DNA from 4 places in the Oerskovia sp. Root918 genome. Region 1 is predicted to be linked to each of the others. Evidence: riboswitches for the same ligand, from Rfam matches in the RefSeq annotation. Region 1 holds a riboswitch; each other region holds the start of a gene.
What was found. Region 1 has a riboswitch for thiamine pyrophosphate ahead of thiO (glycine oxidase ThiO). Riboswitches for the same ligand answer to the same signal wherever they lie in the genome.
Positions count from the first base shown of each region.

Region 2: linked by a shared signal. The riboswitch ahead of thiD (bifunctional hydroxymethylpyrimidine kinase/phosphomethylpyrimidine kinase) and the one ahead of thiO (glycine oxidase ThiO) in region 1 are both predicted to bind thiamine pyrophosphate.
Region 3: linked by a shared signal. The riboswitch ahead of thiC (phosphomethylpyrimidine synthase ThiC) and the one ahead of thiO (glycine oxidase ThiO) in region 1 are both predicted to bind thiamine pyrophosphate.
Region 4: linked by a shared signal. The riboswitch ahead of ASE27_RS01005 (thiamine ABC transporter substrate binding subunit) and the one ahead of thiO (glycine oxidase ThiO) in region 1 are both predicted to bind thiamine pyrophosphate.

Region 1 is NZ_LMJG01000016.1:132,211-139,249, forward strand. Features, by position in the region: gene moeB (molybdopterin-synthase adenylyltransferase MoeB) at 1-887, shown strand, start outside; gene ASE27_RS18215 (thiazole synthase) at 974-1,810, opposite strand; gene thiS (sulfur carrier protein ThiS) at 1,887-2,198, opposite strand; gene thiO (glycine oxidase ThiO) at 2,282-3,592, opposite strand; TPP riboswitch at 3,599-3,676, opposite strand; gene thiE (thiamine phosphate synthase) at 3,884-4,504, shown strand; gene guaA (glutamine-hydrolyzing GMP synthase) at 4,578-6,155, shown strand; gene ASE27_RS18240 (DUF2314 domain-containing protein) at 6,356-7,039, shown strand, end outside.
Region 2 is NZ_LMJG01000011.1:388,324-395,362, reverse strand. Features, by position in the region: gene ASE27_RS09410 (2-isopropylmalate synthase) at 1-86, opposite strand, end outside; gene ASE27_RS09405 (FadR/GntR family transcriptional regulator) at 276-962, shown strand; gene ASE27_RS09400 (ATP-binding cassette domain-containing protein) at 1,072-1,854, shown strand; gene ASE27_RS09395 (quinone oxidoreductase) at 1,881-2,930, shown strand; gene ASE27_RS09390 (hypothetical protein) at 2,927-3,199, shown strand; gene thiD (bifunctional hydroxymethylpyrimidine kinase/phosphomethylpyrimidine kinase) at 3,265-4,875, opposite strand; TPP riboswitch at 4,867-4,967, opposite strand; gene ASE27_RS09380 (HEAT repeat domain-containing protein) at 5,109-5,936, shown strand; gene ASE27_RS09375 (DUF389 domain-containing protein) at 5,970-6,950, shown strand.
Region 3 is NZ_LMJG01000015.1:152,327-159,365, reverse strand. Features, by position in the region: gene ASE27_RS15950 (peptidoglycan-binding protein) at 1-1,033, shown strand, start outside; gene ASE27_RS15945 (ABC transporter ATP-binding protein) at 1,024-1,659, shown strand; gene ASE27_RS15940 (hypothetical protein) at 1,656-3,017, shown strand; TPP riboswitch at 3,611-3,720, shown strand; gene thiC (phosphomethylpyrimidine synthase ThiC) at 3,711-5,456, shown strand; gene ASE27_RS15925 (response regulator transcription factor) at 5,559-6,221, opposite strand; gene ASE27_RS15920 (sensor histidine kinase) at 6,218-7,039, opposite strand, start outside.
Region 4 is NZ_LMJG01000001.1:221,858-228,896, reverse strand. Features, by position in the region: gene ASE27_RS01010 (iron ABC transporter permease) at 1-294, opposite strand, end outside; gene ASE27_RS01005 (thiamine ABC transporter substrate binding subunit) at 300-1,391, opposite strand; TPP riboswitch at 1,450-1,575, opposite strand; gene ASE27_RS01000 (DUF4235 domain-containing protein) at 1,745-2,014, shown strand; gene ASE27_RS00995 (serine hydrolase) at 2,082-3,503, shown strand; gene ASE27_RS00990 (YdeI/OmpD-associated family protein) at 3,584-4,021, opposite strand; gene ASE27_RS00985 (phosphotriesterase) at 4,220-5,269, opposite strand; gene ASE27_RS00980 (DMT family transporter) at 5,266-6,348, opposite strand; gene ASE27_RS00975 (ribokinase) at 6,485-7,039, opposite strand, start outside.

The DNA of each region.
Region 1 (7,039 bases):
GCGTCTTCTGGGCGACGCCCCCCGGGGGCGAGGGCGTGGTCTACCGCGACGTCTTCCCCGAGCCGCCGCCCCCCGGCACGGTCCCCGACTGCGCCACGGGCGGTGTGCTCGGTGCCATGTGCGGGACGATCGGCTCGGTCATGGCGACCGAGGCCGTCAAGCTCGTCACGGGCGCGGGCCGCACGCTCCTGGGACGCCTCGCGGTCTACGACTCGCTCGAGCTCACGTGGCGCCACCTCACGGTCCGTGCCGACCCGCAGCGCGTCCCCGTCACGGGGCTGCTGTCCGGGGACCAGGCCTACGAGGCGTTCTGCGGGCTGGCGCCGGTTCCCGCGGGCGCCGGCACGGCGCGTCCTGCGGTCGCGGGGGGCCTCTTCGAGAGCCTCTCGGGCCCGACGGCGGAGGGTCGCCTCGCGGTCGACCTCGCCCAGGTCTCGGAGGAGTCGGGCGGGCGCGGGCTGCCCGGGGCGGGCACGGTCCTCGGTGCGCCGGTCCGCGGGCCGGGCGTGGCGTCGTCGGGCCCCGTGGGTGCTCCGGCCGGAGCTGGCCCGGCCCCGACGAGCCTGACCCCCCGCGAGCTCGCCGCCCGCCTCGCCGACCCCGACGACGACCTGCTGCTGCTCGACGTGCGCGAGGACTGGGAGACGCAGATCGTCGGGATCGACGGCGCCCGCGTCGTGCCGAGCGGGGTCTACGCCGGGCCGGACGCGCGGGCCGCGCTCGCGGACCTTCCCCGGGACCGGACGGTCGCGGTGCTGTGCAAGGTCGGGGGCCGGTCGGACCGGGTCGCGGGGCTCGCACGAGCGGTGGGCGTGGACGCGCGCAACGTCGAGGGCGGGGTCCTGGCGTGGGTGCGGGACGTCGAGCCGGGGCGCCCGACGTACTGATCGCTCCGCTGAGGTAGAGGCCTGCCGTCGAGGTAGAGGGCCAGAGGCCTCTACCTCGACGAGAAGCCTCTACCTCGGCGAACCGGTCACAGCGCCAGGTCGAGGTTCCCGCCGCCCAGCACACCGGCCCCCGTGAGACCGGCCGCCAGCCCGGCGCCGCCCGACCCGGTCCGGCCCACCATCCCGTCGACCGGTGAGCTCGCGAGCGCCTGCTCGCGCCGCGGGATGCGGCCCGCGAGCGCGGCGAGGCGCCCGGCCTCGACCGCGAGCCGCATGGCCGTGGCCATCCGCACGGGGTCGGCCGCGCGGGTGACCGCGGTCGCCAGGAGAACCCCGTCGCACCCGAGCTCGAGGGCGTGCGCGGCCTCGGACGCGGTCCCGATCCCCGCGTCCAGGATCACGGGCACCCGGGCGGCCGACGCGATGGCCGCGATGTTGCGCGGGTTGAGGATGCCGAGCCCCGACCCGATGGGCGCACCGAGCGGCATGACGGCCGCGCACCCCACGTCCTCGAGGCGGCGCGCGAGGATGGGGTCGTCGTTGGTGTACGGCAGCACCGTGAAGCCGTCGCGGACCAGGGTCTCGGCGGCCTGGACGAGCCCGATCGGGTCGGGCAGGAGCGTCACGTCGTCGGCGATCACCTCGAGCTTGACCCAGTCCGTGCCGCAGGCCTCGCGCGCGAGGTGGGCCGTGAGGACTGCCTCCTTGGCCGAGAAGCAGCCCGCGGTGTTGGGCAGGGCGCGGATGCCGAGGCGGTCGAGCAGGCCCCAGATGCCGGTCTCGCCCGCACCCCCGTCGCCGCCCGCGCCACCCGACGGACGCACCCGCGCGACGCGGCGCACCGCGACGGTCGTGAGCGCGGTCCCGGACGCCACGAGGGCGTCCTCGAGCGTCAGCAGGTTGGCCGCGCCGCCCGTGCCCATGACCAGGCGGGAGCCGAGGGGGACGCCCGCGACGACCAGGGAGTCGTCGGGTGCGCGGTCCGTGTCCTGCCTGGTGTCAACCACCCTGCACCGCCGTGACGACCTCGACACGGTCGCCGTCGCGCAGGGTCGTGGACGACCACGTGCTGCGGGGGAGCACGGCGTCGTCGATCGCGACCGCGACGCCGCGGGGGACGTCCCCGGTGTCCCCGACGAGCTCGGGCAGGAGCGCGGCGACCAGCGCTGCGACGGTCGTGGGGGCGGTGAGCGGGTAGGGCTCGCCGTTGACGAGGGCGCTCGCGGTCGAGCGCGGGTGCACGGTGATGCCTGCGGGAGGGGTCGTCGGCCGCGCGCCGGTCGTCGTGGACGGGGGAGTCGGGTGGGTCATGTGGTCCTCCGGGAGGTGGGAGCCGAGGTAGAGGTGTGCCGTCGGGGTAGAGGGCCCCACCCCGCTACCTCGACGCGAGCCCTCTATCTCGCGGGGGTAGGGGTGGGCGAGAAGCGCAGGGGGTCGATCGCCGCGACCGCGGGCGGCAGCGGCTGGCCGGTCAGGACCGCGTCGATCGCTGCCCCCGTGACGGGGGCGAGCAGCACGCCGTTGCGGTAGTGGCCCGTGGCGAGGACCAGGCCGGGGACGGTGGTGGGCCCTAGGAACGGCAGGTTGTCGGGCGTGCCCGGGCGCACGCGCGGGGTGACCTCGACGAGGGCCAGCTCGTCGAGCCCGGGCAGCAGGGCGCGCGCGTCGCGCAGGAGCGCGAAGACGCCGCCCGCGGTCGCGCGCCGGTCGTCGGGGTGCTCCTCGCTCGTCGCGCCGACGACGACCTCGCGGTGCCCGCCGGGCCCGGGCGTACGCGGTACGACGTACACCGGACGCCCTTGCACGATCCCTCGCACCACGTGGTCGAGCGTGAACCACGCGGGGGCGTCGAGCCGCAGCGTCTGCCCCTTCACCGGACGGGTCGGGGCGCACACCTCGGGGACGTCCGCGAGCAGGTCCCCCGAGTCCGCACCCGCCGCGAGGACCACGGTCCCCGCGCGGTGCTCGACGCCCGCGTCGTCGAGCGCCCCGGTCACGGGAGAGCCGGGTCCGGACGCGCGCAGCAGCCGGACCGCCCGGCGGCGCACGACGGCGGCGCGCGGGTCCCGCGCGAGAGCCGCGGTCAGCGCGCGGTGCACCGCGCGGGGATCGACCTGATGGTCGCCCGGTGCCCAGAACGCACCGGCCACGCGCGGCCCGACGAGCGGTTCGCGCTCGCGCGCCGCCGCGACCGAGATCTCGGTCGAGTCGAGCCCCCAGGCCTCCTGGAGCGCGCGCACGCGGCGCCCGAGCGCCAGGTCGTCGCCGTCGTAGGCCAGCGTGAGCGTGCCGGTCGCGCGCAGCCCGACGTCGAGCCCCGAGTCCGCCTCGAGCTCGGCCGCGAACGCTGGCCACCGTGCCGCCGAGTCGGCGCCCAGGCGCAGCGCGGTCTCCTCGCCGAAGTCGGCCTCGGTCACGGGCGCGAGCATCCCGGCCGCGGCGTGGGTCGCGCCGTCGCCCGGGGCCGGGTCCAGGACGGTCACGCGCAGGCCAGCACGCGAGGCCCGCCAGGCCGCGGTGAGCCCCACGATGCCGCCGCCCACGACGAGGACGTCCGTGGCGCCGTCGGGCGTGGTGATCGTCGTCCGGTCGCCGGGCGCGACGCGCCTCACGGGGCCCGACGGCGCCGCGCCCCCCAGGCTCCCGTCGCGCCCCGGCGGACGCGCGGGCAGGGCGGGGTGGTCGGTGGACAGGGCTGCGCACATGCGCTCGCTCCCTTCGCTGGCATGACCCAGATCAGGTTCGACGGTCGGCTCTCGCCCTCTCAGCCCCGTGCGGGGCTCCCGTGCTTCGCGGCCACCCTACAACGCACGCCGGCCACGCTCGGGGCGTGCCCACGGGCTGCGCCGCGACCGTGTCCCGGGCGGGCCGCGCCTATCCTGGGCGCCGTGACCACTGCTCCGACCGGCGACGCCGAGCCCCGACAGCACACCTCGCCCCAGCGCACCAGCCCCACGGCTCCTGCCGGGCGGGCCCGCCCGGCGGCCGTCGAGCGCCTGCGGGCGGCCCGGCTGTACCTGTGCACCGACGCCCGCGAGGAGCGCGGCGACCTCGAGGACTTCCTGCACGCGGCGCTCGCGGGCGGGGTCGACGTGGTCCAGCTCCGCGACAAGGGGCTCGACGTCGCGCGCGAGCTCGAGCTGCAGGAGGTCGTCGCGCGCGTCGCGACCGAGCACGGGGCGCTGTGGGCGGTCAACGACCGGGCCGATGTCGCCCTCCTGACGGGAGCCCCGGTGGTGCACATGGGTCAGGGCGACCTGCCCGTGCCCGCGGTGCGGTCGCTCCTGGGTGCGGGCCCGCTGCTGGGCCGCTCGACGCACTCGCTCGCCCAGGCCACGGCCGCCGAGGCGGATCCCGAGGTCGACTACTTCTGCGTGGGACCGCTCTGGGCGACGCCGACCAAGCCGGGGCGCGACGCCGTCGGGCTCGACCTGCTGCGACAGGTCGCCGCGACGGCGCCGACCACGCCGTGGTTCGCGATCGGCGGTGTCGACGCCGCGCGGCTCGACGAGGTGCTCGACGCGGGGGCCGAGCGCATCGTCGTGGTGCGTGCGATCACGGGCGCGGCCGACCCCGAGCGGGCCGCTCGCGAGCTGCGCGGACGGCTGCCCGCCTGACGCGCGCAGTGATCCCCGTCGCACGTCGTGGACCGATGCCGGGGATCGGCGCCGAGCCAACTATCCTGGGCTGGTGACACCCACCCCCTCAGCCCCCCGGCCCGTATTGGTCGTCGACTTCGGCGCACAGTACGCCCAGCTGATCGCGCGTCGCGTGCGTGAGGCCAAGGTGTACTCGGAGATCGTCCCCCACACCTTCACCGTCGAGCAGATGCTCGCCAAGAACCCGGCAGCGATCATCCTGTCCGGTGGTCCCTCGTCCGTGTACGCGCAGGGTGCGCCCTTCGTGGACCCCGCGCTGTTCGACGCCGGCGTGCCCGTCCTGGGCATCTGCTACGGCTTCCAGGCCATGGCCAAGGCGCTCGGTGGCACGGTCGCGCAGACCGGCCTCAGCGAGTACGGCGGCACGGCCGTCGAGGTCTGCCAGGCCGGTGCGCTGCTCGCGGGCTCGCCCGACCAGCAGACCGCCTGGATGAGCCACGGCGACGCCGTCCACGCGGCCCCCGAGGGCTTCGAGGTCCTCGCGACCTCGGCCGGCTCCCCGGTCGCAGCGTTCGAGGACACCGGGCGTCGCCTCTACGGCGTGCAGTGGCACCCCGAGGTCAAGCACTCCCCGCTGGGCCAGAAGGCTCTCGAGAACTTCCTGTACCAGGGCGCGGGCCTCGCCGGCGACTGGACCCCGGGCAACGTCATCGCCGATCAGATCGCGCTCATCCGCGAGCAGGTCGGCGACGCGCGCGTCATCTGCGGCCTGTCCGGAGGCGTCGACTCCTCGGTCGCCGCGGCCCTCGTCCAGCAGGCCGTGGGCGACCAGCTCACGTGCGTGTTCGTCGACCACGGCCTGCTGCGCGCGGGCGAGGTCGAGCAGGTCGAGCGCGACTTCGTCGCGGCCACGGGCGTCAAGCTCGTCGTCATGGACGAGAAGCAGCGCTTCCTCGCCGCGCTCGCGGGCCACTCGGACCCCGAGACCAAGCGCAAGATCATCGGCCGCGAGTTCATCCGCGCGTTCGAGCAGGCGGCGCGCGACATCGTCGCGGACGCGGGCGATCACGGTGGTGAGGTCAAGTTCCTCGTCCAGGGCACGCTGTACCCGGACGTCGTCGAGTCCGGCGGCGGCGAGGGCACGGCCAACATCAAGAGCCACCACAACGTGGGCGGCCTGCCCGACGACCTGCAGTTCTCGCTCGTCGAGCCGCTGCGGGCCCTGTTCAAGGACGAGGTGCGCGCCGTGGGCCGCGAGCTCGGCGTGCCCGAGGTCATCGTGGCCCGTCAGCCGTTCCCCGGCCCCGGGCTCGGCATCCGCATCGTCGGCGAGGTCACGGCCGAGCGCCTGGAGATCCTGCGCGCAGCGGACGCGATCGCGCGCGAGGAGCTCACGAAGGCCGGCCTGGACGACGAGATCTGGCAGTGCCCCGTGGTGCTCCTGGCCGACGTCCGCTCGGTAGGCGTCCAGGGCGACGGCCGTACCTACGGTCACCCGATCGTGCTGCGCCCCGTCTCCTCGGAGGACGCCATGACCGCGGACTGGACGCGCCTGCCGTACGACGTCCTCGCGATCATCTCGACGCGCATCACGAACGAGGTCAAGGACGTCAACCGCGTCGTGCTCGACGTGACGAGCAAGCCGCCGGGCACCATCGAGTGGGAGTGACCTCCCGCTGAGCCGTGAAGGGCCGGCCGCGCAGAGGAATCTGCGGGGCCGGCCCTTCGGCGTTCCTGGGCCGTTCTCGTCCGGGGTGGACGGGAGCCCGACGGCGGAGCGCGCCACATGCGGACGGCCTGCCGGTCCTGCGGTACCTTGCCCGTCATGGACCCTCGCGCAGCCCGCCCTCGCCTCGTCGTGGACCGTTGATGCTCGGCCGCTCCCGGCGGTCGCAGGTTCCCGCGCTCGACGAGCTCGTGGTCTCGAGCGTCGAGGTCCTGGAGCTCGGGCTGCCGGTGACCCGGGTCGTCCGGTGGCGCGACGGATGGACGTACCTCGCTGCGGTCGAGCCCGACACGTCACAGCCCGTGCTCGTGCACTTCCAGGACGTGCTCGTGCTCGATCCCGGGCTCGCGAGGCTCCCGCTCCGTCGGGCGCAGGTCGCCATCCGGGCCACCCGCGTCGGCACGGTCGGGCCGTGGGCCGTCCTCGGGCCGTACAGCACCCGGATCGTGGAGCAGATGCTGGGCGACGGCACGTTCGACCGCAAGCAGGACGGGATGCTGAGAGACCTTCCGGAGGACGGCGGCCCCGGGTCACGGCCGGACCCCGAGCCGTGGTCGCTCCGCGACGTCGTCGCCTGGAACGTGCAGCACCCCCGGACGTACCAGGTCCCCGAGGACACGTCGGGCGTGATCCCCGGAACCCTTGCCAAGCTCGTGTTCCTCCCCGACGAGGGGATCGGGGAGCGCATGTGGGTGCTTGTGACGGAGGTCGACGGCGATCGCATGGTCGGCGTGCTCGACAACGACCCGGCCGCCGTCGTGGGCCTGCTCGCCGGCGACCGGGTCGAGTTCGAGCGCCGGCACGTCCTGGACCTGGACACCCGACCC
Region 2 (7,039 bases), on a different contig from region 1:
GAGGCGCGCTGGCGGTTCCACGCGGGCCGGCCAGGTGCGGGTGGGCCGTCGGGGGTGCGCAACGTGGGGAACGGGCTGGTGGTCATGGTCATGTCTCCGGGTGCGGGCCGCGCGGTGCACGGCAGGCGGCGTCCGACCGGCGCACGGCAGACCCCCACGGCGGGGAGCCGGTCGGCTCAGGCCCCGCCGCGGCGACCAAGAAGGAGTGCGCTCCACGACATGGGAGGTACGCTAGCCGCGATCAAGTCCTCAGACAACCTGAGAGGTTGGCTCCCATGCCCACGCTCCGCCGGCTCCCCCTCGCCGACCAGGCGGCCGAGCTCATGCTCGACCGCGTCCGCACCGGCACCTGGCCGCTCGACCACCGGCTGCCCGGCGAGCAGGCGCTCGCGGCCGAGCTCGGCGTCGGACGGTCGACCGTGCGCGAGGCCATCCGTCAGCTCGCGGGCAGAGGGGTGCTCGAGAGCCGCCAGGGCTCGGGCGTCTACGTCGTCCGGGCCGAGCCGGGCGAGGACTGGCAGGAGGTCCTGCGGCGCGGCGAGATCGTCGACGTCCTCGAGGTCCGCGGAGCCCTGGAGACCGAGGCCGCCCGGCTCGCCGCGACCCGCCGCACCCCGGCCGACCTCCGCGCCATGGCCGCGGCGCTCGCGGGTCGCGGCAAGGTACCGGCGACCGCGAGCGCGCAGGAGTACGTCGACGCCGACCTGGTCTTCCACCGAGCGGTCGTCGACGCCGCGCACAACGCGGTCCTGACCGACCTGTTCTCCACGTTCGTCCCTCGCCTGCGTCGGGCGATGGTCGACATGATCGAGCTCGACGGCGCGGGCGAGCGCCACCGGCACGACCAGGACGCCCACGAGGCGATCCTCGACGCCGTCCGCGACCGCGACGCCGACCTTGCCGCCGCGACGAGCCGCCGACACCTCGACTCCGTCCACGAGAAGGTCACCCGTGAGCACTGACACCGCCTCCCCCAGCGTCCCGGCCGGGTCCCCGTCCTCCGTGCGCACCAGCACCGGAGGTCCCGTCCCGCCCGCCGACGCACCACCACCCCCCTCGGCGGGCGTCGTCGTGCTGGACCTGCGCGACGTCGCGTTCGTCCGCAACGGCCGCACGATCCTCGAGCACGTGGACCTCACGGTCCGCGCGGGCGAGCACTGGGCCCTGGTCGGCCCCAACGGTGCGGGCAAGAGCACGATCCTCAGCCTGTGCGGGGCGCGCAACCACCCCACGCGCGGCGAGGTCGACGTGCTGGGGAACACGCTCGGGCGCGTCGACGTCCAGGCCCTGCACAGCAGGATCGGGCACGTGAACCCGCGTCACCCGCTGCGCACGGCGCTCACGATCCAGGAGGTCGTCCTGACCGGGATCACCGGGACGACCGAGTGGCGCCAGCGCTGGGAGCCGACCCGAGCCGAGGTCGACAGGGCGCGCGCCCTCGTCGCGGACATGGGGCTCGGCGGCAAGGAGCACGAGCCCTGGACCACGCTGTCCCAGGGAGAGCGCGGGCGCACGATCATCGCCCGGGCGCTCGTCGCCGACCCCGCGCTGCTGCTGCTCGACGAGCCGAGCACCGGGCTCGACGTCGCGGCACGCGAACAGCTGCTCGCGACGATCGACGCGGTGCGGGTCACGCACCCCGAGGTCGCCTCGGTCCTCGTGACCCATCACCTCGAGGAGCTGCCCACGTCGACGAGCCACGCGCTGCTGCTCGCGCCGGGGCGGGTCTCCGCGGCCGGTCGCGCGGACGAGGTCCTGACGACCGAGGCCGTCTCGCGCTGCTTCGCCCACCCCGTCCACGTCGAGCGCCGCCACGGACGCTGGCGGGCCTCGGCGGGTCCGGGCACCGCCTGACCCGACGCCCCGCCTAGGCTGACCCCATGCGCGCGATCCAGGCACTCCAGGCAGGCGGCCCCGACGTCCTCGAGCTCGTCGAGCTCCCGACCCCAGCACCCGGACCCGGCGAGCTCCTCGTCGACGTCGCGGCGGCGGGCGTCAACTTCATCGACACCTACCGTCGGGCGGGGGTGTACCCGATGGAGTACCCGCACGTGGTCGGCACCGAGGGCGCGGGCGTCGTCGCAGCGGTCGGCCCCGGCGTCACGGACTTCGAGCCCGGCGACCACGTCGCGTGGACCAACGCGTTCGGCTCGTACGCCGAGCAGGTGGTCGTCCCGGCGGACATCGCGATTCCCGTACCGGAGTCGGTCGACCTGCGCGTCGCGGCGGCCGTCGGCCTGCAGGGGCTCACGGCCCACTACCTCGTGACCTCGACGTACCCGGTCCAGCCCGGGGACGACGTCCTGCTGCACGCGGGAGCCGGGGGCGTCGGCCTGCTCGCGACCCAGCTCGCGGTGCGCCGCGGCGCACGCGTCATCACGACCGTCTCGACCGAGGCCAAGGCCGAGCTGTCGCGCGCGGCCGGGGCGTCCGACGTCGTGAACTACGCCGAGCTCGACGACCTCACGACCGAGCTGCCCGCGATCGTGCGCGACCTCACGGGCGGTCGGGGCGTCGCGGTCGCCTACGACTCGGTCGGCAAGGACACGTTCGAGGCCTCCCTCGCGTCGCTGCGCCGCCGCGGGATGCTCGTGCTGTTCGGCGGGTCCTCGGGCCAGGTGCCTCCGTTCGACCTCCAGCGCCTCAACAAGGGTGGTTCGCTGTTCGCGACCCGCCCCAAGCTCGACGACTACACCGCGACGCGCGCCGAGCTCCTCGAGCGCGCCGACGAGGTCTTCGCGCTCGTGGCCTCGGGCGACCTCGACGTGCGGGTGGGCGCGACGTTCCCGCTCGCCCGCGCCGCCGACGCGCACCGCGCCCTGGAGGGCCGGGAGACGACCGGCAAGGTGCTGCTCGTCCCGGGGATCGACCCTGCCGCGGGCTCGGCCACCGAGGAAGGCTCTGTCACCGGGGCGGGCGCCGCCTCGTGAGCTGGGACTGGGTCCCGCCGCGACCCGGCGAGGACGAACCGACCCGGCGCACCGACCGCCGCCTGCGGCTGGCGCTGACCGTCCTCATGGTCGTCTTCACGGGCGTGCTGGCGGTGTACTACCTGACCGTCGGGCTCGACCAGATGCGCACGCAGTGCGTCACCGAGCGCCCCGCAGGCGTGTCGTCGAACCAGGTCAGCACGTCGTGGCGCTGGTGGCCGCCCGGCTACGACTGCGTGTACCCGGAGGCTGGGGCGACGAGCGCCTGAGGCACCGATCAGTTCTCCGAGAAGTGAGCAGTTGCCCCTGTTCGCGGCGGATCAGGGGCATCTGCTCACTTCTCGGCGCCCCCGACCGGCGCCTCGGGCCAGGTCGGCCGGGTCAGCCCCTGCTCGAAGAACAGGTACTCGTGCATCGAGGACAGCTCGAACGCGCGCAGCATACGTTCGCGCTCGGCGGGCGAGGCCCAGCGCGCGGCCTCGTCGGCGAACGAGCACGCGGTGCGTGTCGCCTCCTGGAAGGCCGGGTCGCCGTAGAGCGAGATCCAGCGCGCGTAAGGATGCCCGTCGAGGTCCCCCGCCCGGCGCACCAGGACGTCGCCGATGTACGAGTACAGCCAGTAGCACGGCAGCAGCGCCGCGACGGTCTCCGCGTACGACCCGTTCGACGCCGCGTGCAGGTGGTTGGTGTAGGCGGCGGTCACGGGAGAGGGGTCGACGCTCTCGACCGCCCCCCGGTCCATCCCGACGTGCTCGCCCAACCAGTCACGGTGCAGCGCCTGCTCGACCTCGAGCGACTCGACTGCCGCCCCCGCGAAGAACTGCCGGGCCTCGGGCGTCGGCGCGAGCTGGCTCGCCCGCGACAGCACGCGCGAGTACTCGGCGAGGTACGCGGCGTCCTGCGCGAGGTAGAACCCGAAGTCCTCGGCGGCGAGGCTCCCGTCCGCGAGCGCCCGCACGAACCCCATGCTCTCGACGGCCTCGCGCCACCCCTCGATCCGCTCCCAGGCCTCCTCGGAGAACACCTGCCTGCCCAGCGTGGGCAGGTGCGCCAGGTGGTCGACGGGTCCGCGGCCCGTGCCCACCGCCAACGCTCCCCCGGCCCGCAGCGCGCCGGTCAACCAGGTCTTCGCGTCGCGCGTCGCGCTCTCCCAGCCGTCCCGTCGGGGACGCAGGGCGGCGACCGCCGCCGACAGCGAGCACCCGGTCCCGTGGGTGTGCACGGTGTCGATGCGGGCCGCCGCGAAGGTCGTGACGTCGTCGGGCCCGCGCGCGCCCACCAGGGCGTCGGGCGACTCCTCCCCGGTGAGGTGACCACCCTTCAGGAGCACGACGGCGCCGCTCGCCGCGTGCAGGCGCCTCGCCTGGGCGAGGGCGTCGGGCCAGGTGGTCGCGGCCTGCTCGCCGACGAGGACGGCGAGCTCGGGGAGGTTGGGGGTCACGAGGTCGGCGAGCGCGACCAGCTCGCGCACAGCCTGCTCGGCCTCCTCGTCGAGGAGGCGGTGGCCGCTCGTGGCAACCATGACGGGGTCGAGCACGACGAACGGCGGCTGCACACGACGAAGCCACGCGGCGATCGCGCGTGCGTTCGGCTCGTCGGCGACCATGCCGATCTTGACCGCGTCGATCGTGACGTCGTCCGAGACCGCGTCGAGCTGCTCGGTGAGGAAGTCCGCACCCGGGACGTGGACCGTGCGGACGCCGTGCGTGTTCTGCGCGACCAGGGCGGTCGTGACCGCCATGCCGTACGCGCCGTGCGCCGCGAACGCCTTGAGGTCGGCCTGGATCCCGGCACCTCCCGTCGGGTCGGTGCCCGCGATGGACAGGACGCGGGGGCGGGAGGCCTCGGCCCCCGGCGACACGCCGTGCTCGGTCGCACCCCGGGTCCCCGGCGCAGGTGCGGGGGTGGGGGTGGGCAGGACAGGTGCGGTGGCAGCAAGCGACATTGCCGACATCCCTTCGCTAGTGCTAGCTAGATCAGGTTCGACGGGTGTGTTCTCAGCCCGGCTCGTGGGAGCGGGCACCCCGTGTCATTGCAGGGAACTCTAGCGGGCGAGGGGCGTCCTGCCGGCGGCGGTCCGCCTGGTGGCGGCACCTGAGGCGTCGCCCGCCTCTATGCTCACCGCATGGTTCGCTCCGCTCCCGCTCGCCGGCGTCGCTCGCGCCCCTCGGCCTCGCGATGACCGACGACCTGGTCGCCGGGCTCCTCGACCCGGACCCCGAGGTCCACGAGGACGCGGTCGACGACGCCGCCGAGCGAGCCATGAACGACGACCAGGGCGCCGTCGACGCCCTGCGCGACGTCGTGCTGCACGTCGAGCGATACCCGATCGGCACGTTCGAGCGGACTCTCAACCGCCTCTACGCCTTCGCGGACCCATCGCTCGAACCGGCGATGATGCGCGCCCTCGAGTCCGGGGTGTCGGCCACCTGGTACCTCACGGCAGCCTGCGCTCGGGCGGGATTCCGGGGAGCCGTCCCCTACGCCCTCGCCCTGCTCGGCTCCCCCGTCACCTCCGAGCGGAGTGTCGGCTGCGAGGTGCTCGGTGACCTGGACGCGCACGAGGCAGTGCCGCACCTCGTCGCCCGGCTCGGCGACCCCGAGCACGTCGTGCGGGAGGCCGCGGCCGGAGCGCTGGCCGGTCTCGGGGGTGCCGACGCCGTCGACGCGCTGCGCCGCGAGCTCGTCGAGCACCGGTTCCCGCTCCTGGGGTACGTGGCGAACGCCCTGGGCTCGATCGACCCCGACCAGTCGGTCTGGCTCCTCGACCAGGCGTGCGCACCGGACGTCCACACCCGGTACTGGGCGGTCCGTGCCCTCGGGAGAACCGGGAGCGAGCGTGTCCACGAGCGGCTGCTCCACGTCGCAGCAGACCCTGCGGAGGAGACCGTGGCCATCGCGAACGGCAGCACGGTCGCGAGCGCGGCACGCAAGTCCCTGAAGACCTGGCAGCGCGTGGGCCGTGTCCGCACCGGTACACCGAGCGCGAGCGCCGACCCCCTGTGATGCTGGGGACACTCAGACGCCCCGGGAGGCAGCATGCGCGTCACCACGGCCGACGTCCAGCGGATGACGTCCGCGCTGTTCATCAGCGAGGGGCCGTCCTCCCGGTCACGTCAGGCCACGTTCTGGACCCTGCTGATCCTCGCCGCGATCATCGCGTCGGCGGGCGTCGCAGCCGACAGCACGGCCACCGTGATCGGCGCCATGATCGTCGCGCCCCTCATGACGCCCATCGTCGGGACCGCGCTCGCGATCGTCCTCAACGACCACAGGAACCTGACCTCGTCGGCGCTCCTGGTCGTCGCGGGCGCCGCGGGGGTGGTCGCGACCGGGTACGTCGTCGGGCTGTTCGTCCCGATCGAGATCGTCGCGGCGACCAACAGCCAGGTCGCAGGCCGCGTGACGCCCCAGCTCATCGACCTGCTCGCGGCGCTCGCGACCGGGGCCGTCGGTGCGTTCGCCCTGGTGCGCGCCGACGTGTCGGACGCCCTGCCGGGCGTCGCCATCGCGATCTCTCTCGTCCCGCCGCTCGCGGTCGTCGGCCTCACGCTCGAGTCCGGGGCCCCGAACCAGGCCTTGGGGGCGCTGCTGCTGTTCGCGACCAACGTCGCGGCGATCATCGCGACCGGCACGATCGTCTTCCTGCTCTTCCAGGTCCGCACGGCCGCGGGCGAGACCGAGCGGTTCGTCGGCCCCCTGCGAGGCGCGAGCCTCGTCACGGTCGCCGCTGCCCTGCTCCTCGTCGCGGTTCCCCTCAGCACCATCAGCCAGCACGTCCTGCGGCAGAACGCGGACAAGATCGCCGCGGCCCCTGTGGCCCAGGCGTGGGCCGAGCAGGAGAGCTGGACGATCACCGGGATCTCGTTCAGCGGGTCGGTCCTGAGGATCGAAGCGATCGGCCCGGCCCCCGAGGCCGATGCCGCCACCCTGCGCGCAGCGCTCGACGAGGCGGGGCTCGCCGACGTCGACGTCACGCTCGTGATCGGTGGGACGAGGCGACTGCCGGCGACGGGCTGACGGCCCGACTGCCACGCCCGGTTGAGCCCGCCCGGTTGAGCCCGCGCGATGCTCGGCGGATCCTGGAGGTGGGCCAGGACGGCCCCACG
Region 3 (7,039 bases), on a different contig from region 1:
AGCAGCCCGTGCAGGCGTGCTCGCGCTCGCGGCGGTCGTGCTGCTCGCGGGAGGTGTCACGGCGGGGATGGCGTTGGCGCCGCAGTCGGAGCCGCAGAGTGTGCGGAGTTCGACGCCGCCTGCGGCGGTCCCGGTCTCGCGTCAGGTGTTCGACGATGCGCGCAGGGTCAAGGTCACCCCGGTCGTCGCGGAGGAGGGAACGCTCCAGGTGGCGGACACGGGTAAGGTCACGCGTTCGGTGTGCGCCCCGGGGGCGGTGATCGAGTCGGGATCGAGCCCGGTCACGGTCGACGACCGTCCGGTCGTGGCGCTCGCGACGTCGATCCCGTTGTGGCGGGACCTGGCTCCCACGGCCAAGGGTGACGACGTCAAGGCCCTGCAGGTCGAGCTCGCTCGCCTCGGGCACAAGGTGAGTGCGGACGGGACGTACGGTGACGCGACCAAGGCCGCCGTGACCAAGCTGTTCAAGGCCGCGGGCGTGGCCAAGCCGACCGGCGACCTGCCGGTCGCCTCGGTGCTGTGGCTCCCGGCGACGTCGGTCACGGTGAAGACGTGCGAGGTGCCCGTGGGAGCCGCGACGTCCGAGGAGGCGTTCGCGACGACGGCCGGGACGCTGGTCTCGCTGGGCCTGTCGGACACGCTCTCGAACGTCACGCCCGGTGACCGGGTGCTGCGTCTGGGTGAGCTGAGTGCGTTCGTCGGGGAGGGCGGTGTGGTCACCGATCCGGCGTTCCTCGAGGCCGTGCGCGGCAGCATGGAGTTCGCCGGCTGGCAGCGCTCCGAGGGTTCCGAGCCGTTGACGCTCGAGTACGTGCTCGCCGCGCCGCTGGACGTCTCGGTCGTGCCGCCCGGGGCGCTGTTCGCGCTGAGCGGCGCCGCGGGGTGCGTGTCAGCGGACGGCACGGCGTACCCCGTGACGGTCGTCGCGTCGAGCCTGGGGCAGACCCTCGTGACGTTCGACGGCCTCGACGCCGCCACGGCGCCGACCGAGGTCGAGCTGACCTCGCAGGCCGAGGGGCAGACGTGCCGGTAGGGGGCAAGCGGCTGGTCGGGACCGATCTGGGGCACGCTTTTCCCGGCACGGGCCTGCTGTTCACCGGGCTGGACCTGGAGGTCGTACCGGGAGAGGTCGTCGCGCTCGTGGGCCCCTCGGGCAGCGGCAAGTCGACGTTGCTGAGCATCGTCGCGGGCTGGGAGCGCCCCACGCAAGGGCAGGTCGAGCGTCTGGGCGTCGCCACGACCGGGTGGGTCTTCCAGAACCCGCACGGTGTCGCGCGCCGGGCGGCCCTGGACCACGTGGTGCTCCCGCTCCTTGCGCGCGGTCTGCGCCGTCCCGACGCGGAGGCCCGTGCTCTCGAGATCATGGCGCGCTTCAACCTGGCGCCCGTCGCGGACCGCCCATTCCGGGCGTTGTCCGGTGGCGAGGCCCAGCGGCTCATGCTCGCGCGCGCGGTGGCCCTGGCGCCGGACCTGCTGCTCGTCGACGAGCCCACCGCGCAGCTCGACCTGCGCACGGCCGCGACCGTCAACGAGGTCCTGGCCGGCATCGCCCAGGACGACTCGATCGTCGTGGTCGCCACGCACGACCCGCACACGCGCGACGCCTGCACGCGCGTGATCGACCTCGCCGACTTCCAGCACGCGCAGGACGCGGCATGATCACGCCCGACGACGGCGCGCGGCCCGGTCTCGCGACTGCCCCAGGCGACGCTCACCGCCCCGCAGGACCCGGTCGTCAGGACCCGCCCGCAGGAGCGTCCACCTCGCCTGACGACGGCGCTGCCCTCAACGTCGGTGCGCCCCCGGACACGTCGAGCCTGCCCGCCAGCCTCGGCTTCGACGCCCCCACCCTGCCCGACGACGGAGCGCACCCCCGCGCGGAGGTGAGCGGCGCCGTCGGGCACGGCGGGGAACCTGCACGGGCCGGACGGACTCGCACGATGCGGGCCGCGTCCGTGGTGTCCGAGGCGTGGCGCAGTGTCGCGACCGGCACGACCCGCGCGACCCTGTTCGCGGCGGTGCTCGTGGTGGTCGTCGGCGCGCTGGCCGCGGTCGACGTGCGGGCGATCGTCGGCGTTATCGAGGGAGCCCGCGAGTACCGTGACGCGGGCGCGAGCGTGCAGATCCTCGAGGCTACCGGGCAGGTCGACGGGGCACGCTGCGAGGCCCTCGCCAGGGTCGACGGCGTCAACGCGGCCGGCGCCCTGCGGACCGGGGAACCGCTGCGGGCGCTCAACCTCCCCTCGAGCGAGCTCACCGGCCTCGAAGCAACCCCTGGGCTGCTCGGCGCGCTCGACCGCGGACGGGTCGCCGGGGCGGGCCTGTGGCTGTCCGCGGACCTGGCCGAGGCGCTCGGCGCGGTCCCCGGTGACTCGATCGCGACGACCACCGGGCCCGCGCGGCTCGGCGCGGTCTACCCGTACCCCGACGACGGACGCGACCGCGCCCTGGGCTACGCAGCCGTCGCTCCCGTACCCGCCACGGGGCTGTTCGACTCGTGCTGGGTCGAGATCTGGCCCGTCGACCCCGAGACCGCGACGCTCCTGCGCACGACTGTCGTCGCCGACCCGTCCTCCGAGGTGCAACCCACCCAGAAGCAGCTCAACGGCCGGCTCGGTGCGACCTACGACGCGAGCGCCGAGTTCTCCGGCCGCCTGACCGAGCCCACCCCGATCGCCACGGCCGCCCTGGGCCTGGCCCTGGGATACGTCGCGATACGGCTGCGCCGCCTCGAGCTCGCCGCGGCCCTGCACGCCCGGGTCCCGCGTGCCGCCCTGACCTGGCAGATGCTCCTCGAGACCGCCGCCTGGACCGGTGCCGGGATCGTCGTGACCGTCCCCGCGCTGTGGTGGCTCGCGGGAGCCGGAGGTGACGGGCTCGCCACCGACCAGGTGAGCACCTGGATCATCGGCATGCGGACCGTCCTCGCCGGAGCAGGAGCGGTGCTCGTCGGGGCCGTGGCCGGGGCGCTCACGACCCGCGAGAAGCACCTCTTCAAGTACTTCAAGGAGAGGTGAGTACAGAGAGCTGCAAGATTCGTGAGGGGCCGGGACGGTGGGCTCGGGTGTGAGGAACAGCCGTAGAGTCGCCCACGCGTTCCAAGGTGAGGAACGACACTTGCTCGAGCGCGCGAGCAGGAATGTCATGGAAGAACCCCGCGACCGGCAGCGGTGCAACGGTCTATGGCGGGTGGGCATCTGCAAGGAGCATTTCTCAGACCGGCACGATCACGACCTCGTTGATCACCTACCGCTACCTCGACGTGGTTCACTGAGCGAACCCGATCTGTTCTGGCCAGGCCGACCTTGCGATGCAGGTCGGCCTGGCTGGCGTCGCCACTGGCCTGCTGAGTGTGCTGGTGGTTGGCTGTTCGGCGGCGCCTGTTGCCGACGAGGGTCAGTGGGTACCGGATGTCCTCGCGCTCGGGCAGGCGACGGACGTCGACTTGGTGAGGACGATCGCCGAGGACGGACAGATCACCGAGGTCGCTGCTCGAGCAGTGAGGCCGTGAGCGCCGAACGCGGGACAGGTGCGCCGACGCCCGGCGCCGTGCGCTACGGTGACGACCGCACGACCCAGCACCACCGCACCACCAGCACGACCCACAACTCCACACACCCACGGGAGCTCGCAGCAGCGAGCTGAGAGGGCGGCTCAGCGCCGCCGACCGTTCGAACCTGTTCGGATCATGCCGACGTAGGGAGAGAGCCATGAGCTCTGAGACCGCTGTGCCCACAACCACCGGGCCCGCCGCCGCTGCACCAGCTGCACCCACCGTGCCCGCCGCGACCACCGGGTCGTCCGCGCACACCATCACGACCGGACCCATCGCGGGGTCCGCCAAGGTCCACCACCCGGTCCCGGGCGCGGAGCACCTGCGCGTCCCCGAGCGCCGCGTGCTCCTGAGCAACGGCGAGCACCTGGACCTGTACGACACCTCTGGCCCCTACACCGAGTCGGACGACCCCGCGGCGTTCGACCTCGCGGGCGGCCTGCCCGCCCTGCGGGCGTCCTGGCTCCGGCCCGACGCCGTCCCCACCGAGCGCGGCACGGGCGGCGCCCGGACGCAGCTCGCCTGGGCGCGCGCCGGGGTCGTGACCGACGAGATGCGCTTCGTCGCTGCCCGCGAGGGCGTCGACGTCGAGCTCGTGCGCGACGAGGTCGCGCGTGGCCGGGCGGTGATCCCGGCCAACCGTCGGCACCCCGAGATCGAGCCCATGATCATCGGCAAGGCGTTCGGCGTGAAGATCAACGCGAACATCGGGAACTCGGCCGTGACCTCCTCGATCGAGGAGGAGGTCGAGAAGATGGTGTGGGCCGCGCGCTGGGGCGCCGACACCCTCATGGACCTCTCGACGGGCAAGGACATCCACGAGACCCGCGAGTGGGTGCTGCGCAACTCCCCGATCCCCGTGGGGACGGTGCCGCTCTACCAGGCGCTCGAGAAGGTCAAGGGGGACCCCGCGAAGCTCACGTGGGAGATCTACCGCGACACCGTGATCGAGCAGGCCGAGCAGGGCGTCGACTACATGACCGTGCACGCGGGCGTCCTGCTGCGCTACGTCCCGCTGACCGCGCGCCGTGTCACGGGCATCGTGTCCCGCGGCGGCTCGATCATGGCCGCGTGGTGCCTCGCGCACCACCAGGAGTCGTTCCTGTACACGCACTTCGCGGAGCTGTGCGAGATCCTGCGCGACTACGACGTCACGTTCTCGCTCGGCGACGGCCTGCGACCGGGGTCCATCGCGGACGCCAACGACGCGGCCCAGTTCGCTGAGCTGCGAACGCTGGGTGAGCTGACCAAGGTCGCGAAGTCCTACGGCGTGCAGGTCATGATCGAGGGCCCGGGGCACGTCCCCATGCACAAGATCGTCGAGAACGTGCGCCTCGAGGAGGAGCTGTGCGAGGAGGCGCCGTTCTACACGCTCGGCCCGCTCGCGACCGACATCGCGCCCGCCTACGACCACATCACGTCCGCGATCGGGGCCGCGATCATCGCCCAGGCCGGGACTGCGATGCTCTGCTACGTCACGCCCAAGGAGCACCTGGGGCTGCCCGACCGTGACGACGTCAAGACGGGGGTCATCACGTACAAGATCGCGGCGCACTCCGCCGACCTGGCCAAGGGGCACCCGCGTGCGCAGCTGCGGGACGACGCGCTGTCCCGTGCCCGGTTCGAGTTCCGCTGGCACGACCAGTTCGCGCTCTCCCTCGACCCCGACACCGCCCGCGCCTTCCACGACGAGACGCTGCCGGCCGAGCCCGCCAAGACCGCGCACTTCTGCTCGATGTGCGGGCCCAAGTTCTGCTCGATGCGGATCTCCGCGGACGTGCGCGAGTACGCCGAGAAGAACGGCCTGACGTCGGTCGAGGCGATCGAGGCCGGCATGGCGGAGAAGTCGAGCGAGTTCACGGACGCGGGCGGCCGGGTCTACCTGCCGGTCGCGGGCAGCTGAGCCGCTGCCTCGGCCACCTGCCCGACCGCTGAGTGCGGAGTACTTGTCGTCGAACGAGCCGATCGGCGACAAGTACTCCGCACTCAGCGGGGTCGGGCGGGGTCAGCTCGTGCCGGGCGCCGCGATCCCGTGCTCGTACGCCCACACCACGAGCTGGACGCGGTCGCGCATGCCCGTCTTGGTCATGATGCGGCTCAGGTGCGACTTCACGGTGCTCGCCTCGAGGTAGAGCGTCGCCGCGATCTCGGCGTTCGACTGCCCCCGGCACAGCAGCGCCAGGATGTCGTGCTCGCGCGAGGTGAGCAGGCCCGAGGCGACCTCGTCGGGCGCGGCGGGGGACCGCCGTCGGGCGAACTCGTCGATCACGCGCCGCGTGAGCGTCTGGTCGACGAGACCCTCGCCCGACGCCACGCGCCGCACCGCGTCGACCAGCACGTCGGGCTCGGCGTCCTTGAGCAGGAACCCGCTCGCCCCGGCCTCCAGGGCGCCGAACACGTAGTCGTCCAGGTCGAACGTGCTCACCACGAGCACCGGGACCGGGTCGACGACGCCGGGCCCCGCGAGCGCGCGCGTCGCCGTGATGCCGTCCCCACCGGGCATGCGCACGTCCATGCACACGACGTCGGGGCGCTCGCGGCGCGCGACGCGCACGGCGTCCGAGCCGTTCGCCGCCTCGCCCACGACCTCGAAGCCCTCGCTCTCGAGGATCACGGTGAAGCCTGCGCGGACGACGGCCTGGTCGTCGACCAGCACCACTCGGGTCATGGGGCCTCCTGCCCGACGGCGGAGCACGGCTCGTCCGAGGACGTCGCCGAGCGCTCGGGGATGGTGGGGGTGGGAGCGGCGGCTTCGGCCGCTGCGGGCCGGGGGACCGTGAGCCGGACCCGCCAGCCGTCGCCCGGGACCGGGCCCGCGCTGAGGGTCCCGCCGACGAGGGTCGCGCGCTCGGTCATGCCGATGAGGCCGTGCCCGGGCGCGGCCTGGGCGACGGCCGTCGCGCTGGTCGACCTGTCGGACACCGCAGCGGCCGCCGGGGCACCGTGCCCCTCGCGCGCATCGAGGTCACGGCCCGCGCTCCGACCGGTCCGGCCGCCCGAGATCGCCGCGACCGGCAACCTGTTGGTCACCGTGAGGACGAGCGCGGCCTGCTGGTAGTCGGTCACGACCTCGATCGCGCGCCCCGGGGCGTGACGGCGCGCGTTGCTCAGCGCCTCCTGGAGCACGCGGTACACCGTGAGCTGGACGGCGGGGGAGAGCCCGAACGGCGAGCCTCGACGGACGTCACGCACCTCGGCGCCAGCGCTGCGTGCGAGGTCGAGCAGCTCGCCCGCGTCGTCGAGCGTGGGCTGCGGTGCGGCCGGGGCGTCCTCGCCCGGCTCGCCGGGACCGGCCTGCGACGAGCTGCGCAGGATGCCGACGACCAGGCGCAGGTTGTCGAGCGTCTCGCGCCCCTGGGTGCGGATCCAGCGCATCGACTCCTTGGCGCGCTCGGGGTCGCGGTCGACCAGGCGCTCGGCCGCGGCCGCCTGGACGACGATCCCCGACAGGTGGTGCGCGGCGACGTCGTGCAGCTCGCGGGCCAT
Region 4 (7,039 bases), on a different contig from region 1:
GTACGCGCCGGGCACGCCGAGCAGCACCGAGATCACGGTGCCGAGCACGCCCTGCCACAGCGTCAGCCCGATGATCCGCCAGGTCCGCGGCTCGGAGAACACCTCGGCGAAGCCGGAGAGGTCCAAGGAGGCGCCGGCAGCGTCCTGGGTGACGAACCCGCGCGCGATGAGCGTCACGACGGGCCACGCGAAGAACACCCCGAGGAAGAGCAGCGGCAGCCCGGCGGCGAGCCCCCACAGGAGGACCCGCCCGCCGCGCTGCACGGCCGCGGGCAGGCCGCGGCTCACGGGCATCGTGCTCAGCCGATCACCGTCGACGTCCACGCCTTGATCCACTCGTCGCGGTGGGCCGTGATGTCGGCGGGGGCGACCTCGAAGGGCGACGGGGACAGGGGCGCGAACTCGGCCCAGCCCTCGGGCAGCTCGGTGTCCGCGTCCGCCGGGTACATGTACATGTTGTCGGCGATGTCGGCCTGGAACGCGTCGCTCACGAGGAAGTCGACGAGCTTCTTGGCGCCCTCGGGGTTCTTGGCCCCGGTCAGCACGCCCGTGTACTCGACCTGGCGGAAGCACGTGTCGAGCAGCGCGCCCGTGGTGGTCTCGGTACCGTCCTCGGTGACCGTGAACGCGGGCGACGTCGAGTAGGACAGCACGAGGGGGCGTGGGCCCTTGCCCTCGGAGCCGGAGAAGTCGACGTAGTAGGCGTCGGACCACCCGTCGGCGACCTTGACGCCGTTGTCCTTGAGCTTGCTCCAGTAGCCCTCCCAGCCGTCCTCGCCGTAGGCGCCGACGGTCGCGAGCAGGAACGACAGCCCGGGCGACGAGGTCGCGGGGTTGGTCACGACGAGCAGGTCCTTGTACGCGGGCTCGGTCAGGTCGTCGAGCGTCGTGGGCTCGGGGATCCCCGCGGCCGAGAACCAGGCGTGGTCGACGTTGACGCAGACGTCGCCGAGGTCCACGGGGGTGAGCTCGCCGTCGCCCACGGCGTACTGGGTCGCCGAGTCGGCGAGGCCCGAGGGCGTGTAGGGCTCGAGCACGCCCTCGTCGATCGCGCGGGTCGCGAACGAGTTGTCGATGCCGAACACGACGTCGCCGAGCGGCGCGTCCTTGGTCAGGATGAGCTGGTTGACGAGCGCTCCGCCGTCGCCGGGAGCGACCTGCTTGACGGTCAGCCCGGACTCCTTCTCGAACGCGGCGAGGACGTCCTCGCTCACGTTGAAGGAGTCGTGCGTGACGAGCGTGACGGTGCTCGCCTCGGCGCTCGACGAGGTGTCGCCCGCGCCCGTGTCGGTCGTGCCGGCACAGGCCGTGAGGGCCAGCGCGCTGAGCCCGCCGACGAGGCCGAGGCCGATCGTGCGGGCGGTGCCGCGGCGGGTACTGATGGTGTTCATGTGTCCTCCTTGGACGTCACAGGAGGGGGACCTCGCGCACGGGAGGTCCCGTGAGCGAGGCTGGAGAAGCCCGACTTCCTCCACCGGTGCTAACCGGATCAGGTTCGAGGGTCTGCGGTGGTCCGCACTCTCAGCGCCTGTTGCCCGTTGTCTCCGGGCGGTCGGCGCTCCCCTGTCGTTCACCTGCGACTTTACACCGCGGTCCGACGGCGCAGGCAGGGGTCCGGCGTGTGGTCTCGCCCGGGGCGCGCCCCGCCCCGGGCGACGGCTACGGTGGGACCTGAGCTCCGCCGTCGGGCACCTTCACGACGCGCGGCGCGCCCCGCCCGCCTCACCCTCACCTGGAGGTCCACATGGCCGAGAACGAGCAGACCCTCACCGAGAAGGTCGCGACCGTCGCCCTGACGCTGGCCGCGGGCTGGGTCGCGCAGAAGGTCGTGAGCTTCGCGTGGGCCAAGGCCACGGGGCACGACGCCCCCAAGGACCTGGACGACCCCGAGGTCAGCATCATCAGCGCCGTCACCTTCGCCGCGGCCGCTGCGGCCGCGAGCGTGTTCGCCCGCCGTTTCGCGGGGCGCGAGGCCAAGCGCGTCGTGACGCGGCTCGCGGCCCGCGCGTCCTGAGGTCGGGGTCGGGCGGCTCCGGCGGGTCAGCGCCCGCCGCGTCACGGATGTTCCGTAGGGTGTCTCGATGCCCTCCTCTCCTGCCGCCCGACGCCGTCGCTCACCCCTCGTAGGAGGCCTCCTCGTCGTGGGGCTCGCACTGACCGGGTGCTCGTCGTCCGGGAACGGCTCCGAGGTGTCGCCCTCGCCGAGCGTGGCCCCGACCGCGGTCGCGCTGCCGGGCGGCACGGTCGGCAAGGCGGCCGCCTGGGTGCTCGAGGTGCTCAACGCGGACGCGTCCCCCGATGCCGCGACGCTCGATCGGCGGTTCGCCCGGACGTTCCTGGACCAGGTGCCCGCCGCCCAGCTCGTGCCCGTGCTGGACCAGCTCCGCGCGGACCGGGAATGGGTGCCGGTCTCGGTCGACGTCGTCGACGCGGGCGAGAAGCAGGCCGCGCTGACGATCGTCGGGGCGAGCGGGCAGTTCTTCACGATGCAGATCGGTGTCGACGCGGACAGCCGCATCGAGACCCTGTTCTTCGGCCCGGGCGACGACCCGCACCGCGAGCCCGCGGCGAGCTGGGACGAGCTGGGCGAACGCCTCGACGCCGTGGACGCGCAGAGCTCGCTGCTCGTGGCCCAGGTCCTGGACAACGGGACGTGCCAGGCGGTCGAGGAGGCTCCCGGCGGCTCGGACCCGGACGAGGTGCTGCCGCTCGGCTCGATCTTCAAGCTCTACGTGCTGGGCGCGGTGTCGCAGGCCGTCGAGGCCGGGACGCTGACCTGGGACGACGAGCTGACCGTGACCGACGACGTGCGGTCCCTGCCCTCGGGGCAGCTCCAGGACGCGCCCACGGGCACCGCGGTCACGGTGCGCGAGGCGGCCGAGCTCATGATCTCGATCAGCGACAACACCGCGACCGACCTGCTGGTCCAGGCCGTGGGGCGTGACGCCGTCGAACGCGCGCAGGCCACGCTGGGGCACGCCGACCCGTCGCTCAACACCCCGTTCCTCACGACCCGCGACGCGTTCGCGATCGCCTGGGGCTCGCCGTCGCAGGCCACCGGGTGGGCGGCGGCCGACACCGCGGGACGGCGCGCGATGCTCGACGCGCTGCCCGGCGGGCCCCTCGCCGTCGACCCCGCGGGAGTGACCACGCCCGTGTGGCAGGACGACGTCGACTGGTTCGCGACGTCGTCGGACCTGTGCGCCGCGCACGTCTGGTTGCACGACCGCGGCGAGCAGGACCCCGTGGTGCGCGAGGTGCTCTCGGCCAACCCCGGCATCGAGGTCGACACGACGGCGTGGCCCTACGTCGCGTTCAAGGGTGGCAGCGCGCCCGGCGTCCTGGCGGGCTCGTGGCTCGCGGAGGACGCCGCGGGCGACACGTACGTCGTGACCGTGCAGCTCGCGGCCACGGACCCGGCCGTGCTCGCGAACCCGATGGTGCTGGTCGACACCGCGGAGAGCGCGTTCGCGCTGCTGGGTGGGGCGGCGGGCTCGAAGTAGGGCGAGCTGCGCGAGGCCCCCGGGGACCGGGGCTGACCGTCGTCCTGCCCCGGCCCTGCCCGGGATCTCCGTCGTGGGGCCTACGCGCCGGGAGCCAGCTCCGCGACGGCCTTGTCGATCCGCCGCTGCCGGGTCTCGGGGGTCTTGGCGGCCTCGATCGGCTCGACCAGCGCGCGCCGGCGGCTGAACGACAGCCCGTCGAACGCCGCACGCGCCTCGGCCGTGAGCGCTGCCGCGAGGTCGTCGGGCACGGTGACCTCACGCGGTGCGTCGTCGACCTCGATCTCGACGTCCACCTCGTCGCCGCCCGATACCCCGGCGGCCTCCCTGTTCTCCGCGCTGAGCGCGATCATGAACCGCCCCTGGTACGGCGCGACCGAGCTGCGGTAGGTGTGCCCGCCGAGCGTGACGCGCACCGGGACGCGCTTGCCCGCGTCGAGCGCGGCGACCACGTCGTCGGGCACGGGGATGCCGGTGGCCGTCTTGCCGCTCTGGAGGATCGTCGTCCGGAATCGCATGGGCCGAGTTTTCCACCGGCCCGACGACGTCGCGCGCCGACCGCTCGACGCTCGCCCCGCCGTCGGGCCGGGTGGGGCCGCCGGGGGCGGGGACGCCTGGGCCGAGGTAGAACATGCTGCGCGAGGTAGAACGCACCGCGCACTACCTCGCGCAGCACGTTCTACCTCGCGGTCACCTGGTCACGCCGTCGCCCCCGGTCACGCCGTCAGCATCGCCGCCGGGTTGTCGTGCGTCAGCCGACGCAGCACCTCGCGCTCGACGCCGCGCCGGGCGAGCATCTCGGTGAAGACGGTCGGCACGTACGCGAAGCCGTTGCCGCCGTTCTGCACCCACATCTGCTTGAGGAACACGTCGTGGCTCAGGAGCACCTGCCCCGCGAACCCCAGGTCGACGAGCCGGTGGACCGCGCCCGCGGTCGTGTGCGGGTCGGGCGAGACACCCTCCTTGGGGTAGGTGATGTCCATGCCGACCATGTCGAACTCGAGCCACACGCCCCGCTCCGCGACGGCCCGCTGGTACTCGGGGTCCTCGGCCGAGGGGTCCATGTGGCACAGCACGACCTTCTCCGGCCGCACTCCCACCTCGTCGAGCACGAGGTCGAGGATCTCGTGCGCGCGACGCTGCCACCCGGGCAGGTGGATCTGCATCGCGACCTGCGGGTGCTCGAGCTGCGCCAGGGCCGAGGCCCGCAGCGACGCCCGCTCCCCCGCGGTGAAGTCCGGCGAGACGCCGATCTCGCCGATCACGCCCGGGCGGATGCCCGTGTCCCGCACGCCGTCGGAGAGCTCGCGCGAGATCGCTGCGGCCTGCGCGTCCACGGCCTGTACCGTGATGCGCTCGCCCTCGAACTTCTCGAGGTAGGCGCCCGCCCCCATGACGACGTTGAGGCCCGTGCGGCTCGCGACGTCCGCCAGGCGCTCGGGGTTGCGCCCGATCGACTCGCTCGACGTCGCGTCCACGACGGTCCGGCCGCCGAGGGCCGCGAAGCTGCGGATCTCGGCCTCGACGGCGGCGACCGGCTTGTCGGCGATGTTGTCGGCGCAGCAGTACGGGTCCTGACGCAGCGCCCAGGCGACCGATGCGGACACCGGCTCGCGGACCACGGCCTGGGAGAACTCGTAGCTCGGCGCGTCGAGCACACCGGAGAGGTCGTTGAACAGGTGCTCGTGGGGCAGGGTCAGCCCCAGGTCCTGCGCGGCGACGGGTCCGGTGACCGTCTGGACGAACCCGACCGGCGTGACGTTCATCGCGGGCTCACCTCTCCTGCTTCACCACCGCCGACGGCGGCGGCCACTGCGGTGTCCGCGGTCGTCTCCGGCGACTTCCCCGACGGGATCATGCCGATGACCGCGGCGATCAGCGCGATCACGGTGCCGATGATCGTGGCGGCGTAGATCGTGTGGCCGAGCGAGGGGATGGCCGCGTCGATGAGGAGCGAGCCCACGAGCTGACCCGCGGTGGACGCGAGGCCCAGGAGCAGCAGGCCCAGCCCGCGGACCAGGAGCGCCATGAGCGCGATCGAGAGCAGGCCGAGCGGGCCGCCCAGGTACATCCACCACGAGCCGGGGAGCTGGAAGTCGACACCCGAGGTCATGGCGCGGATCGCGTAGGCGATGCCCAGGGCCGTGAAGCCGACCAGGAAGTTCCAGCCGATCGAGACCAGCATCGAGCCCGTGGCGTCGGCCACGGCCGCGTTGCCCGCGGGCTGCCACCCGGCGAGGAGGCCACCGACGAACGGCATGATCGCGAGGGCGATCGTGTGCGGGGCCGAGAAGTTCGGCGAGATGACGATGACGGTCGCGACGATCGCGAGGACCGCGCCCGCGAGGCGGAAGAACGTGAGCGGCTGCTTGACCGAGGCGGTGACGCCCAGGCGGTCGCAGATCACGCCCGAGATGACGAGACCCGAGATGAGCGAGATCTGGAACGTCGCGACGCCCAGGACGCCGACCGTCACGCCCTCGGACAGGACGATGACCGCACCGCACAGGCCCGCGAGGAAGTTCCACCACGGGATCGTGCGGCCCTTGATGAGGCGCGGGATCGCGAGCGCCTCGCGACGCGTCACGGGACGCGCGAACACGATGACGAACATCAGGACCAGGCCCGTGCCGAACGAGATGAGGGCGGCCGCGTGGCCGTCGCCGATCGTCTTGCCGAGCTGACCGTTGACCGCCGCCTGCATGGGGCCCAGGGCCCCGGCCAGGACGGTCGCGAGGACGAGGAGCGCGGTCGCGGTGCTCTTGACCTTGCTGCGCTGGGGCGACGGGGCGGCCGTCTGGGCGCCTCCCGAGCGGGAGGCGGTCTCCGGCGTGGTGTGCTTCATTGCTTGGCCGTGCCTTTCATCTTTCGACGGTACGTCGGATCGGTGGACCGATCGAACGGCCAGCCCTGGGTCGACGCTGAGTGGTCGGGCTGGGTGGGGGTCGTGCGGTCGTGCGGGTCGTGCTGGGCCGAGCGGGTCACTGCCCCGGTGCGACGTCCTCCGGGAGGGCTGCAGGGACCTCGTCGGCGAGCGGCAGGGACTCGATCGCCCCGTCGCGAGTGGTCGTGACGGCCGCGACGCGGGCAGCCCAGCGGGCTGCCCCGACGAGGTCCTCACCACGCAGCAGCCCGTCGGCGAGCGCTGCGCAGAAGCTGTCGCCCGCGGCCGTGGTGTCGATCGCGTCGACGCGCACCGCGGGGACGGGGGTCGGGAGGCCGTCGCGCGGGACCACGACCGAGCCGTCGGCCCCGAGGGTCACGACGACGTCGCCCGGGAAGGCGAGCCCGCGCACCATGGCCACGACGTCCGCGAGGGACTCGGGGGCCTCGCCCGCTCCCGCGAGGGTCGCGAGCTCGAACCGGTTGGGGACCAGGACGTCGAACCGGTCGCGGATCTCGGCGGGGACCGGGATCGCGGGGGCCGGGTTGAGGATGGTGGTCCCGGTCGCGAGGCGCGTGACCGCGGCGAGCGAGCCGAGCGGCGTCTCGCACTGGCACAGCACGACCTGCGCGTCGGCGACGGCTCGCACCGC